One region of the Streptomyces sp. NPDC050315 genome, then DNA from elsewhere that is predicted to be linked to it. Evidence: riboswitches for the same ligand, from Rfam matches in the RefSeq annotation. Region 1 holds a riboswitch; the other holds the start of a gene.

Region 1 (7,002 bases):
GCAGGCTTCTCTTGTCGTCAGGGTTGAACGGTCGGCCGCCCCATCATCCCCCGGCGGCACCGCGGCGCGCGTCGGCGGAGTCCAGGCCGGACCAGATGGCTTCGTACCAGGGGCGCTGCACGGGACCCCGGCCGGCCCGCGGCCGGCCCGCGCCCGTGCCGTCCACGACGGTGTAGCCGGTCTCGCCCGGCATCACGTAGTGCAGGTGGCGGCGGGCCTGCTGGCGTACGTAGGCGGGGTCCTGCCAGCGCGCCTTCTCCTGGCGCAGCCGCTGCACCGCCTCCCGGGCCGTCTCGGCCTCACGGCGCTGCTCGGCGATGTCCGAGCGCTGCGAGACGTACGCCCTTATCGGATACGCGAGGGCCACGACCAGCGAGCACAGCACGAGCACGAGGAGCGCGGCGCGCCCGGTGAGCCGGCTGCGGCGGAACACGGTGGCCTCCCCTGGTGGCTGTGTACGCGGCGGCGGGTGACTGCGTACGTACGTCCCCGGCAACGGTACGGGACCGCTGCCGGGGACGTACGGAACTGAGACCTACTGGCGTCAGCCCTTGAAACGCGGGAAGGCGGAACGGCCCGCGTACACCGCCGCGTCGTCGAGGATCTCCTCGATGCGCAGCAGCTGGTTGTACTTGGCGACGCGCTCGGAGCGGGCCGGGGCGCCGGTCTTGATCTGGCCGCAGTTGGTGGCGACGGCCAGGTCGGCGATGGTGACGTCCTCGGTCTCGCCCGAGCGGTGCGACATCATGCACTTGAAGCCGTTGCGCTGGGCCAGCTCGACGGCGTCCAGGGTCTCGGTCAGCGAACCGATCTGGTTGACCTTGACCAGGAGGGCGTTGGCGGAGTTCTCCTCGATGCCGCGGGCCAGGCGCTCGGGGTTGGTGACGAACAGGTCGTCGCCCACGAGCTGCACCTTGGAGCCGAGCTTCTCGGTGATGACGTTCCAGCCGGCCCAGTCGTCCTCGAAGAGCGGGTCCTCGATGGAGACGAGCGGGTACGAGGCGACGAGCTCCTCGTAGTACTCGGTCATCTCGGCGGCCGAGCGGGACTTGCCCTCGAACTCGTACGCGCCGTCCTTGTAGAACTCGGAGGCGGCGACGTCGAGCGCCAGCGCGATGTCCTGGCCGGGGGTGTAGCCGGCCTCCTTGATGGCCTCGAGGATGAGGTCGAGGGCCTCACGGTTCGAGCCCAGGTTCGGGGCGAAGCCGCCCTCGTCGCCCAGGCCGGTGGCCAGGCCCTTGGCCTTCAGGACCTTCTTGAGGGTGTGGTAGACCTCGGCGCCCCAGCGCAGCGCCTCGGAGAAGGACTCCGCGCCGATCGGGGCGATCATGAACTCCTGGATGTCCACGTTGGAGTCGGCGTGCGAGCCGCCGTTCAGGATGTTCATCATCGGGACGGGCAGGACGTGCGCGTTCGGGCCACCGAGGTAGCGGAACAGCGGCAGGTCGCTGGCCTCGGACGCGGCGTGCGCGACGGCCAGGGAGACGCCCAGGATCGCGTTGGCGCCCAGGGAGCCCTTGTTGTCGGTGGCGTCCAGGTCGAACATCGCCTGGTCGATGAGGCGCTGCTCGGTGGCGTCGTAGCCGACCAGCTCGGGGCCGATCTGCTCGATGACGGCCAGCACGGCCTTCTCGACGCCCTTGCCGAGGTAACGGTTCGGGTCGCCGTCACGCAGCTCGATGGCCTCGAAGGCGCCGGTGGAGGCGCCCGACGGCACGGCCGCGCGGCCGGTGCTGCCGTCGTCGAGGCCGACCTCGACCTCGACCGTGGGGTTGCCTCGCGAGTCGAGGATCTCGCGAGCTACGACGACGTCGATCGACGGCACGTTGTCTCCTTCATGGGTGTCATCTGGAGTTCTGCAGCACGAGCCTAACGGCCCGCGGACCCTCCGCCTGCCCCTAGCCCCGTCTGTGAGACGAAAAAGGACCCAAAGGCCCGCAATACGGGAGGTAGCGTCCGGGATTCACGGCGGACGTAGGGGACAAAACGGTCCGTACGCATCTGAGCGGAGGGGCGCCCGGATGGCCACGGAAACGGGGAAGCCCCGCCCGGCGCGCTCGGGGGGACGCGCCTGGCGGGGCAGTCTCACGGGGTGGCGCTCACGCCGCCCTGAGGGCCGATCAGACGTTGAGCTTCTGGCCCGGGAAGATCAGGTCGGGGTTGCCGCCGACCGTCGACTTGTTGGCCTCGTAGACGGCCTTCCAGTTCTTGCCGTGCGCCTTGGCGATCTTGCCCAGGGTGTCGCCGGACTTCACGGTGTAGTTGCCGTGGCCGGTCACCGGCTTCGGGGCGGGCTGCTGCGGCGCCTCCTGCTTGGGGGCGGCCTGCTGCTGCGGGGCGGCCTGCTGCTTGGGCGCCTCCTGCTTCGGGGCGGCCTGCTGCTGAGCCTGGCCGGAGCCACCGGTGTTCACCTGCGCGGCCGGGCCACCGGCGGTCAGGCCGCCGGCACCGGCGCAGCCCCAGGCACCCGGGCCCTGCATGGCGAGCAGCTTCTCGGCGGTGGCGATCTGCTGGTCCTTGGTGGCCAGGTCGGCACGCGGCGCGTACTTGGTACCGCCCGCGGCGGCCCAGGAGGAGTTCGAGAACTGCAGGCCACCGTAGTAGCCGTTGCCGGTGTTGATCGACCAGTTGCCGCCGGACTCGCACTGGGCGACCTTGTCCCAGGTGGCGACCGAGGCGGCGTTGGCGGAACCGGCGGTCATCAGCGGGACGGCCACGGCGGCGCCGGCGACACCGGCGAGCGTGACGACGCGGACGGCCTTCGAGGGGCGGCGGTGCTTGCCCTTGAGCATGCTGTTCTTCCTCACCGACGCCTGCGAGGTGAGCTGTCGGGTTCGGGCTGTGAGTGGCCCGGCCGGATGCGCTGTCCGCACACCCGGCTTCACCCCAAGCCGCCGCCGCGTTTCCGCTGCGGTACGGCACTTACCTTGGTTCCCCCGCTCCTGCCTACGGCGCTTGCGCGACGGTTGTCCGACCGATCACCGGCAGGATTCGGCGAATGATCGGCGGGCTCGCTTGGTGCGAGCGGTGAAGAACGTAAACACACACCCCTCGGCGGTTCAAACCACCTTTTCGTAGGACAGTTTGCGGTTTTCGATCACCGGCGACATCTGTTTGCGCAGGTCGAACACGGTATGGAAAAGAACGGACAGGGCGGACGGAATACCTCGGGACGAGACCCATGTCTCACTTTCCCCAAATGAGGGCAACCATCGCGCACTTAGCGCGTGGGACGCTCCGTCACTGCCCGAGGTCGAGTCGCTGACCAGGCTGAATAAGGTCCGGATCAGCTCCGATGACACCCTCGTTGGCGTCATAGAGGCCGGTCCACCCCTCGGTCAGCCCGTACTCGGCCGCGATCGCGGAGAGGTTGTCGCCGGGCCGCACCGTGTACATGCCGTCGCGGTGCGCGTCACCGCCGCGCGAGGCGTGCCGACCCTCGGGGCGTCCGTCCTTGCCGTCGCCCTTGCTGTCGTCGGCGCCGCCACGGTGCCGGCCGGTACCGGGCGTGGAGGCGCCGCCGTCGGACGACGCGGGCGGCTCGGTGGCCTCCTCGGAGGGCTCCGTCGAGGGGCCGTCGGCGCTGGGCTGCTCGGAGGAGTCTCCGGAGGGGCTGCCGGAGGGGTCTTCCGTGGCGTCTTCGGAGGGCTGCGCATCGCCGGTGTCGGCGTCGGCGTCGCCGGACGGCGTGGCCGACGGCTCATCGGTGGCGCCGTCCGTCGCGTCATCCGTAGTGCCGTCCGTAGTGCCGTCGGACGGCTGGGTGTCGCCGGTGTCCGTGTCGCCTTCGAGGCCGGTGCCGATGCCGTCGTCCGAGGGCTCCGGCGCGGGCGTCTGCGTACTGCCCGGGTCCACGTCGGGTATCAGCCCGTCCAGATCGAGACCGGCGTTCACCGAGCAGCTCGGCCAGGCGTCCGGGCCGCGGTCGTTCAGGATCGACTCGGCGACCGCGATCTGCTGGGAGCGGCTGGCCAGGTCCGGGCGCTCGGCGTAGGACTCGCCGCCGTAGTCCTTCCACATCTCCAGGGTCAGCTGCAGCCCGCCGTAGAAGCCGTTGCCGGAGTTGGCGCTCCAGATGCCACCGCTCTCGCACAGCGCGACGCGGTCCCAGGTGGCGGTGTCGGCGGCCTGGGCACCGCCCGCGGTCAGCAGCGGCAGGGCCAGCCCGGCCCCCGTGACGGAGGCCGCCACCAGAAGGGCGGGGGCCTGACGGGGTCGGCGGTGTCTACCGGTGCCGGAGCGCATGCGACTGCCTTTCGAGAGGCTCTTGGTTGTCGCAGGCAAGGTAGCGGGGGCCCGCTCCGGTCTCAACCCGGTGTAGCCGAGATCACGCGAAGATCACGCTGCTGACGCCGGGTCAATCCTTCCCGGCCCCGGCGCCCTTGGCGCATTCCGGTACGTACGCGAATGCCCTTTCTGACGGGCCGTCGGGGACCGGCGCACACACTGCCCGAGACGTTGCGCTATGCGCCTTTTGGCACGTCGGACTGCGCGGTGTCCGAAGCTGCGGACGGCGTGATGTCCGGCGGTGTCTCCCGCGCTCCCTCCGGCGTGAATCCCACCGGCAGCGCCCGCAGCCCGCGCATGATCAGGCCACCGCGCCACCGCAGGTCATCGGGGTCGGCGGCCAGCCGGAGGTCGGGCAGCCGGGTCAGCAGGGTCGCCAGCGCCGTACGGCCTTCGAGGCGGGCGAGCGGCGCGCCCAGGCAGTAGTGGATACCGTGCCCGTAACCGAGGTGCTGGTTGTCGCGGCGCCCGAGGTCCAGCGTGTCCGGCGCGTCGAACCGCTCCGGGTCCCGGTCGGCGGCCGCCAGTACCACCAGTACCGGATCGCCCGCGGCGATCGACTGCCCGCCGATCGTCAGCTCCTGCGTCGCGAACCGCCAGGTCGCCAGCTCCACCGGCCCGTCGTAACGCAGCAGTTCCTCGATCCCGGTCGCGAGCAGCTCCTCGTCGCCCGCGGCCAGCGCGTCCTGCAGCCGCGCCCGCTGCTCCGGGTTGCGCAGCAGCGCGTACGTACCGTTCCCGATCAGGTTGACCGTCGTCTCGAACCCGGCGAAGAGCAGGATGAACGCCATCGCTGCCGCTTCGTTCTCGGTGAGGTGCTCGCCGTGGTCGGAGGCACGGATGAGGGCCGAGATCAGGTCCTCGTCCTCGGTCTCCTCGGCAGCGAGCGACTCGCGCTTGCGGTGGATCAGATCGGTCAGATACGCGCGCATCTTCTTCACGGACCGGGCGACCCCGCCGCGCGGCCCGCCGCCGTGCCGGATCATCATCCCGGCCCAGTCCCGGAAGTCGTCCTGGTCCTCGCGCGGCACGCCCAGCAGGTCGCAGATCGCGTAGATGGGGAGTGGGAAGGCGAACTCGTGGATGAGGTCGGCCTCGCCGCGCTCGGCGAAGCCGTCGATCAGCTGGTCGGTCAGCTCCTGTACGCGCGGTGCGAAGCGCGCCACCGTACGCGGCGTGAACGCCTTGGAGACGAGGCGGCGGAGCCGGGTGTGGTCGGGCGGGTCGATGTTGAGCAGGTGCGTCATCAGGTTGGCGCTGCGTTCCCCGGGGATGCCGACCTTGCCCTTGCCGTGCGCGGCCTCGCTGTGGTGCTGCGGATTCTTGGAGAGCCGCGGATCGGCCAGCGCCTCGCGCGCATCCGCGTACCGGGTGACCAGCCACGCCTCGACCCCGCTGGGCAGCGCGGTGCGGTGGACGGGCGCATGCTCGCGCAGCCAGGCGTACGCGGGATAGGGGTCGGCGGCGAACTCCCAGGTGAAGAGCTCGGGGCAGGCGGGAAGGGGGGCGGGGGCGGTGGGGGTCTGCTCGTGCACTCTTCGACGGTAACCGGTTATCCACAGGGGGCGGTTACTGTCGGTGGCGGGCTGTAGCTTTTGGGTAGTGCGGTGGAGGTGGGGGAGGGGCTTTCGCCGACTGCTTCCGCTTTCGCCGACCGACTCTCGGTGGATGGGGAGAGGGAGGGGCCCTGCCAGGAACGCGCTAGCCCGCCCCCTCCGCCGCCACAATCGCATCCCGGTACGTACGCGCCGCCGCCCGCAGCGCCGTCTCCGGGTCGGTGCCCTCCGCCTGGGCCCGTACGGCCAGCGCCAGCAGCTCGTACCCGATGCCCTCGCCCGCGACCGGCACGTCGAGCCCGGCCGTACGGGCCCGGGACGCCAGCTTCGCGGCCAGCGCCAGGGCCGGCTGCCCCAGCGGCACCCCCTCCGTCACCGACTCGCGCCCCTTCTCGACCGCCTTCGTCCGCAGCCAGTGCGCCCTGACGTCCTCCGGCGTCGCCGCCTCCTCGTCACCGAAGACGTGCGGGTGCCGGTGGATCAGCTTGTCGACGATGCCACCCGCGACGTCATCGATCGAGAACGGCTCATCGGGGTCGTCCTGCGCGATCCGCGAATGGAAGACCACCTGGAGCAGTACGTCACCCAGCTCCTCGGCGAGCGCCCCCCGGTCCCCCTCCTCGATCGCCTCGACCAGCTCGTACGCCTCCTCCAGGCCGTACTTCGCCAGGTCCTCGTGCGTCCGGATGCCGCTCCACGGGCACGCGACGCGGATCTGGTCCATGACCTGTACGAGGTCCAGCAGCCGGGCGCCGGGCAGATCGTACGAACCGGGCAGCAGCTCCAGGTCGGGCATCGCCTCGCGACCCGACCCGGCGAGCCGGGCCAGCCCGTCGGTCAGCGCGCTCTCGCCGTCGGCGGAGGTCAGTACGACCGCCGTACGGGCGCCGCTCACGCAGTGGTCGACCAGCTCGCGGGCGGTGGGCTCCGCGATCTCGACCGCGATGCCCGCCTCGGCGAGGTACGGCAGCTGCGGGTGGTCCGGGTCGGTGCACAGCACACGGTCGGCGCCGCGCAGCGTCTGCCACGCGGGCCAGGACAGCAGGCCGGGTGCGACCCGGTGGCTGGTGGTGAGCAGGACCAGGCGGCCGGTGGCAGAAGCGTTCACCCGTCGAACGTAACGCACGGCCGGGGCCGGGCGAGCCCCGGCATGCCTCAC
Region 2 (7,002 bases), on a different contig from region 1:
TACGTGTGGCCGGTGAAGCCGGAGTCGAGGATGTTCCGGAGGGCGGCGCGGCCGACGCCTCCGGGGGCGCGCCCCGTACCGATGACGGCGATCGATCCGGGGGCGAGCAGCCGCTGTACGGAGCGGGCCTCGGCGCGGTGCTCGCGGCCGCGCATGACGGCCACGGACTGCTCGGTGGGTTCCAGGTCGAATTCGAGGCGGACGACGCCGTCTTCGAAGGTGCGCTTCTGGGTGTACCCGGCGTCCGTGAACACCTTGATCATCTTGGTGTTGGCGGGCAGCACCTCGGCGGCGAAGCGGCGGATGCCGCGCTCGCGGGCGACGGCCGCGGCGTGCTCCATGAGCGCGGAGGCGACGCCGCGGCCCTGGTGCGCGTCCTGTACGAGGAAGGCGATCTCGGCCTGGTCGGCGTCGGGGCCGGTGGCGGGCCGGCCGTCGGCGTTGATGCGGTCGTACCGGACGGTGGCGATCATCTCGCCGCCCACGAAGGCGGCGAGCCCCACTCGGTCCACGTAGTCGTGGTGGGTGAAGCGGTGCACGTCGCGGTCGGAGAGCCGGGGGTAGGGCGCGAAGAACCGGTAGTACTTCGACTCGTCGGAGACCTGCTCGTAGAAGGAGACCAGGCGCTGCGCGTCGTCCGGGGTGATGGGGCGGATCCGGGCGGTGCCGCCGTCGCGCAGCACCACGTCGGCTTCCCAGTGGGCGGGGTAGGCGGCGGCATCCGACGGCGTCTCCATGCGGACAGCGTACGACCGCGCGCGTATCCGGGGGCGGACCGAAGTGCCCGGAAGCGCCCTGGATGCGACCGTACGTACTCCGGAGCGGGACGGTGTGTGCGGCCTGGTCTCAGCATGCGTACAGCCTGGGCGTGACGCAGGCTTGGACTTCTAGGATCCGAGCCCTCACGGGGCTGGGCACACCGGACCACCGGTGCCCCCGTGAGAGACTGGTCTAGACAACTTTCCCTACTCGAAGGGCAACACCATGGCTGAGCGCCGCGTCAATGTCGGATGGGCCGAGGGTCTGCACGCCCGCCCCGCCTCGATCTTCGTCCGTGCGGCCACCGCTTCCGGCGTACCGGTCACGATCGCCAAGGCCGACGGCAACCCCGTCAACGCCGCCTCGATGCTCGCGGTCCTGGGCCTGGGCGCCCAGGGTGGCGAGGAGATCGTGCTGGCCTCGGACGCCGACGGCGCCGACGCCGCGCTGGACCGCCTGGCGAAGCTCGTCTCCGAGGGCCTCGAGGAGCTCCCGGAGACGGTCTGACCCTTCGGGCAGGCCGGCGGCCGCACACCGCCCGGTTCCGCCGTCACGGCCCCGCCACGGTGACCTCTTACGGGTCACGGGCGGGGCCGTTCGCATTGCGGCGGGGCGGGGAGCCGTCGAGTACGGGACGAAAAACGGGGAATTCCGCGCGTCGGCCGGACTGGGCGCAAAAGACATTCGGGCCCGGGTTAAAAAGAATTCGGGCACGGCGGAGCAGGGGTACGGAATTCCCCAGGAGTTGTATACGGCAGCGGTGTTAATTCCGTACGCGCGCCGTGTTTACGGACGGTTTCGCTTCCCTCACCGCGGGTGCGGGACGGCGCAGCCGGTGGGCGGGCAGCGCGTGCTCCACGTGCGCGGCGGTCAGTGCGCGGGCGCGCTCGGCGTCGCCGCGCGCCACGGCGTCCACGATCGCGCCGTGCTCCTGCCAGGACCGGTCCGCCTCGCCGGGCGACGGGTGGTCCAGGTCGATCGCGTACACCCAGTCGATCTTGCGGCGCACCTGAGTGAGCAGCGCCGTCATGCTCGCGCTGCCGGACGCCTGGGCGAGCGTCTCGTGGAACCAGCCGTCCAGTTGCCGCAGGTCGGCGGCGTTGCCGTGGCGGGCTCTCGCGCGGCCGAGGCGGACCAGGCCGCGCAGTACCTTCAGGTGGGCCGCCGAGCGGCGGGCCGCGGCGCGGGCGGCCCCGAGGGGCTCCAGGAGGAGGCGGATGTCCAGGAGGTCGGCGGCCTCCTGCTCGGTCGGCTCGGCGACGCACGCGCCCGCGTGCCGCCGCGTGGTGACGAAGCCCTCGGACTCCAGTGTGCGCAGCGCTTCTCTTACGGGGACGCGGGAGACGCCGTACCGGGACGCGAGCAGTTCCTCGATCAGCCGGGAGCCGGGCGGGAACGTTCCGGAGACGATGTCGTCGCGAATCGCCGTGCAGACCGCATGCGCCGAAATGTTCCCTCGCATCGTCGGTGCCTCCGCCGTAATCCGCTGGAAACGCCGTCCGGACGGCGCCTTTTCCGTGACTCTATGACACCTGACCGGCATTTCCGATGGCCGTCACGAATTCATGGATATTTTTTGGCCAAAGGGCGGGAGTTCCGGGGAGCCGGGGACGGGAGCGCATACGGAGACGCCGAAGCCCCGGCCGGGGGCCGGGGCTTCGGGTGGTACAGAGGCGCAGCGTTCCTGCGCTCCTCAGAGGCTCGGGGCCTCAGACGCTGACGCCGTGCGAGCGCAGGTAGGCGACCGGGTCGATGTCCGAACCGTAGTCCGGGCCGGTGCGCGCCTCGAAGTGCAGGTGCGGGCCGGTGGAGTTACCGGTGCTGCCGGACAGTCCGATCTGCTGGTTCGCGGAGACCTTCTGGCCGACCGAGACGCCGATGGACGACAGGTGGCCGTACTGGGTGTAGGTGCCGTCGTCCATCTTCAGGACGATGTTGTTGCCGTAGGCGCCGCCCCAACCGGCCTCGACGACGGTGCCCGCGCCGACGGCGTGGACAGCGGTGCCGGAGGCGGCGTGGAAGTCGATGCCGGAGTGGCTGCCGGAGGACCACAGGCCGCTGGACGCCTTGTACGGCGTGGAGACGTAGCTGCCGGCGATCGGCGCGACGAAGCCACTGGCGCTGAGGGTGGTGCGGGCGTCGGAGCGCGAGGCGCGCTCCTCCGTCGCCTTCTTCTTGGCGGCGGCCTTCTTCTCGGCGGCCTCGGCGGCGGCCTTGCGCTGGGCCTCCTGGGCCTGCTTCTTGGCGGCCTCGGCGCTCTTGACGGCGGCTTCCTCGACCTGCGCACGGGCGGCGGCGACCTCGGCGGCCTCCTCCTGCGCGTCGGCCTGGGCGACGATGTTGTCGGCGACCCGGTCACCGGTCTCGGCGATCGCGCGGGTCAGGCCGGTGTCGGTGGCGGCCGGGTCCTCGTTCGCGGCCAGCGCCGGGGAGGCGATGGAGACGACGACGCCGGTCGCGGCGGCTATGCCGGCGATGTTGCGGGTGGTCCGGGCAGCACGGCCGGGGCGGCGGTGCTTGCCGGTGGCACGGGTGAACGCCATGACCGGCGCACTCCTTTCCTTCCTTCTCGCCTACCGGGTTAGCTGACGGGTTCGGAGCAGGAAGGTCTCCTACGGCGGCCTCCGGGGAGGACGCCGATTCACCCCAAGGGGACATGTGGGTCCCCGGCTCCCCTGGCTCGCGCCGTACGGGGACTCGGCGATGACTGCCCGGCGGCCGCGGGCGCGGCGCACTTCTGACGAACAGCCGGACCGACGCTAAAGGGGACATCTCGCGATCAGCAAACAGAATCGGGAGTTTGTGCCGGACGCCACACGAGGTGGAGGCAACCGCCTACAGCATTCCGGACAAAAGCAAAGATCCCGGGCCGCTTTAGCGACCCGGGACCCTTTATGTCCTGCTATGTGAGCGGTGTTGGTGCGGTTCAAGTCAGCCTGTGACGGTACCGGTACGGCGCGTTCCGGCCCGGCCTTCCGCCGTATCGCGCAGGCCGATTCACCACCGCAACCGCCCCCGCCCGCTCCGCGTCAGCCCGTGACGACCGACACCTCGCCGATGCCCAGCTTCCGCACCGGCTCCGCGATCTGCGCGGCGTCGCCCACCAGGACCGTGACGAGCCGGTCCACCGGGAAGGCGCTGACCGCGGCGGCGGTCGCCTCGACCGTGCCGGTCTCGGCCATCCGCCGGTACAGCTCCGCCTGGAAGTCGTCGGGGAGGTGCTGCTCGACCTGGTCGGCCAGCGTCCCGGCGACGGCCGCGGCCGTCTCGTACTTCAGCGGCGCCACCCCGACCAGGTTCTGCACCGCCACGTCGCGCTCGGCGTCGGTCAGGCCCTCGGCGGCCAGCGTCCGCAGCACCTTCCAGAGGTCCTCCAGCGCCGGCCCCGTGGACTCCGTGTCGACCGAACCGCTTATGGCGAGCATCGCGGCGCCCGTGCCGTCCTCGGAGGAGCGCAGTACCTGCCCGAAGGCGCGCACCCCGTAGGTGTAGCCCTTCTCCTCGCGCAGCACCCGGTCCAGGCGGGAGGTGAGCGTGCCGCCCAGGCAGTACGTGCCGAGCACCTGGGCCGGCCAGACGCGGTCGTGCCGGTCGGCACCGATGCGGCCGATCAGCAGCTGCGTCTGGACGGCGCCGGGGCGGTCCACGATGACCACGCGGCCCCTGTCGTCGGCGGTGATGGGCGAGGCGGCCACCGGCTCGGCGGCGGAGCCGGTCCAGGCGCCGAGGGTGTCCTCCAGCGCCGCGTCGAGGTCCACCCCGGCGAAGTCGCCGACGACGACGGCGGTGGCCGTGGCGGGGCGTACATGCGCCTCGTAGAAGGCGCGGACCGCGGCGGCGTCGATGCGCGCCACCGTCTCCTCGGTGCCCTGGCGCGGCCGGGACATCCGGGAGGTGGCCGGGAACAGCTCCTTGGAGAGGGCCATCGCGGCGCGCCGGGCCGGGTTGGCCAGCTCGTGCGGGATCTCGTCCAGACGGTTGCGCACCAGGCGCTCGATCTCGCTGTCCGGGAAGGCCGGGGCGCGCAGGGCGTCGGCGAGCAGGCCGAGCGCCTTGACGAGGCGGGAGGCCGACACCTCCAGGGAGACGCGGATACCGGGGTGGTCCGCGTGCGCGTCCAGCGTGGCGCCGCAGCGCTCCAGCTCGGCGGCGAACTCCTCGGCGTCGTGCTTGTCGGTGCCCTCGGAGAACGCCCGCGCCATGATCGTGGCGACGCCGTCCAGGCCCTCGGGCTCGGAGTCCAGCGGCGCGACGATGTTGATCTCGACGGCGACCAGCTGCTGGCCCGGGCGGTCGGCGCGCAGCACCGTCAGGCCGTTGCCGAGCGCGCCGCGCACCGGGGCCGGGAACGCCCACGGCTTCGGCTGCCCGGCCTGCGGCTGCGGGTGGAAGGTCATGGTCGGGGTCACGGCGTCGGTCACTGGGCCGCCTCCTCGGTCTTCGTCTCGGTCTCGGTCTGGACGGCGGCAGCGGCGGCCTCCGGCTCCCCTGCGGCCGCGGCCGCGGCCTCGGCGGGCCGGGTCGGCTCGTAGACGAGCACCGCGCGGTTGTCGGGGCGCAGCCGGGCCGCGGCGACCGCCTTGACCTCCTCCGGGGTGATGTCCAGAAGGCGCTGTACGGCGTTCAGCGCGAGCTGCGGGTCGCCGAACAGCACCGCGTACCGGGCCAGTTCGTCCGCGCGCCCGGCGACCGTCTCCAGGCGGTCCAGCCACTCGCGCTCCAACTGGGCCTGCGCGCGCTCCATCTCCTCGGCGGTCGGGCCCTCCTCGGCGAAGCGCTTCAGCTCCTCGTCGACGGCGCGCTCGATGGCGGGCACCTCCACGCCGGCCGAGGTCTTCGCGTCCAGCCAGCCCAGCGAGGGCGCGCCCGCCAGGCGCAGCAGGCCGAAGCCCGCAGCGACGGCGGTGCGGTCACGGCGTACCAGGCGGTTGTAGAGCCGGGAGGACTCGCCGCCACCCAGGATCGTCAACGCGACGTCCGCGGCATCAGCCTCACGGGTGCCGTCGTGCGGCAGCCGGTACGCCGCCATCAGGGCCCGCGAGGGCACCTCCTCGTGCACGACCTCGCGCAGTTCCTTGCCCATGATCTCGGGCAGCGAGCCGTCCCGCGGCGGCTGCTTGCCGTCGTGGCCGGGGATGGACCCGAAGTACTTCTCCACCCAGGCGAGCGTCTGCTCGGGGTCGATGTCGCCCACGATGGACAGCACGGCGTTGTTGGGCGCGTAGTACGTGCGGAAGAAATTCCGCGCGTCCTCCAGAGAGGCGGCGTCCAGGTCGGCCATGGACCCGATGGGCGTGTGGTGGTACGGGTGGCCCTCCGGGTAGGCCATCGCCGTCAGCTTCTCGAACGCGGTCCCGTACGGCACGTTGTCGTACCGCTGACGGCGCTCGTTCTTCACCACGTCGCGCTGGTTCTCCAGCGACTCCTCGTCCAGCGCGGCCAGCAGCGAACCCATCCGGTCCGCCTCCAGCCACAGGGCGAGCTCCAGCTGGTGCGCCGGCATGGTCTCGAAGTAGTTCGTGCGCTCGAAGCTCGTGGTGCCGTTGAGCGAGCCGCCGGCGCCCTGCACCAGCTCGAAGTGACCGTTGCCCTTGACCTGCGCCGACCCTTGGAACATCAGGTGCTCGAAGAGGTGCGCAAGGCCCGTGCGGCCCTTCACCTCGTGGCGGGAGCCGACGTCGTACCACAGGCAGACCGCCGCGACGGGGGTCAGGTGGTCCTCCGAGAGCACCACGCGCAGGCCATTGGCCAGCCGGTGCTCGGTTGCTGTCAGGCCGCCGGAGCCGGCTTGTTCTGTGGCCGTGTGACCCATAGGCATGTACGTCCCTTCGATCCGCTTGCGAGGAAGTTCTGTCACTGTATGCAAGCGCGCGGGCATCTGGCGAAGTTCCCGCCCGGCACCCCCGCCGGATGGAGATTCCCCGGATCGGGGCGCTCCGCACCTGCGTTCCGCTCCGGTGTTCGCCGCCCGTGGCGCGGTTGCCGGGCCCGGTACGGCCGTCGATCGCGGGGCTCCGGAGGCCGCTCGCGGCCGGTGCGCGGGGGCGCTACGGACGGGTCGCGGTCGGCGATGTCAGTGCGGCGGTCCACAATGGTCCGCGACAGGTTCGGCCGTTGAGCGCGACGGAGTACGGCAGATCCCGGCAGACTCAGCCGTCGGGCCTGCCCCGGCAGGGGACGCGAGCACCGCGCCGACCTGCCGTCCAGCAGACGCCGTAGCCGTAAGCGAAGCAGAGTTCGAGC

Evidence for each region. A riboswitch is a leader RNA that binds a small molecule or an ion and turns the genes downstream of it on or off. The one in region 1 is predicted to bind cyclic di-AMP.
Region 2: it holds a riboswitch for cyclic di-AMP, as region 1 does, so the genes downstream of both, AB0I82_RS31880 (M23 family metallopeptidase) here and AB0I82_RS27390 (transglycosylase family protein) in region 1, are expected to answer to the same signal.

The regions. Positions count from the first base shown of each region.
Region 1 covers NZ_JBFAKN010000007.1:429,781-436,782, reverse strand. Annotated here, with positions in the region: gene AB0I82_RS27400 (septum formation initiator family protein) at 44-496, opposite strand; gene eno (phosphopyruvate hydratase) at 545-1,825, opposite strand; gene AB0I82_RS27390 (transglycosylase family protein) at 2,121-2,792, opposite strand; cyclic di-AMP (ydaO/yuaA leader) riboswitch at 2,796-3,007, opposite strand; gene AB0I82_RS27385 (transglycosylase family protein) at 3,241-4,191, opposite strand; gene AB0I82_RS27380 (cytochrome P450) at 4,464-5,822, opposite strand; gene AB0I82_RS27375 (nucleoside triphosphate pyrophosphohydrolase) at 5,989-6,951, opposite strand.
Region 2 covers NZ_JBFAKN010000010.1:214,141-221,142, forward strand. Annotated here, with positions in the region: gene AB0I82_RS31865 (GNAT family N-acetyltransferase) at 1-737, opposite strand, end outside; gene AB0I82_RS31870 (HPr family phosphocarrier protein) at 985-1,266, shown strand; gene AB0I82_RS31875 (GntR family transcriptional regulator) at 1,523-2,221, opposite strand; gene AB0I82_RS31880 (M23 family metallopeptidase) at 2,469-3,302, opposite strand; cyclic di-AMP (ydaO/yuaA leader) riboswitch at 3,315-3,472, opposite strand; gene AB0I82_RS31885 (pitrilysin family protein) at 3,789-5,156, opposite strand; gene AB0I82_RS31890 (pitrilysin family protein) at 5,177-6,571, opposite strand.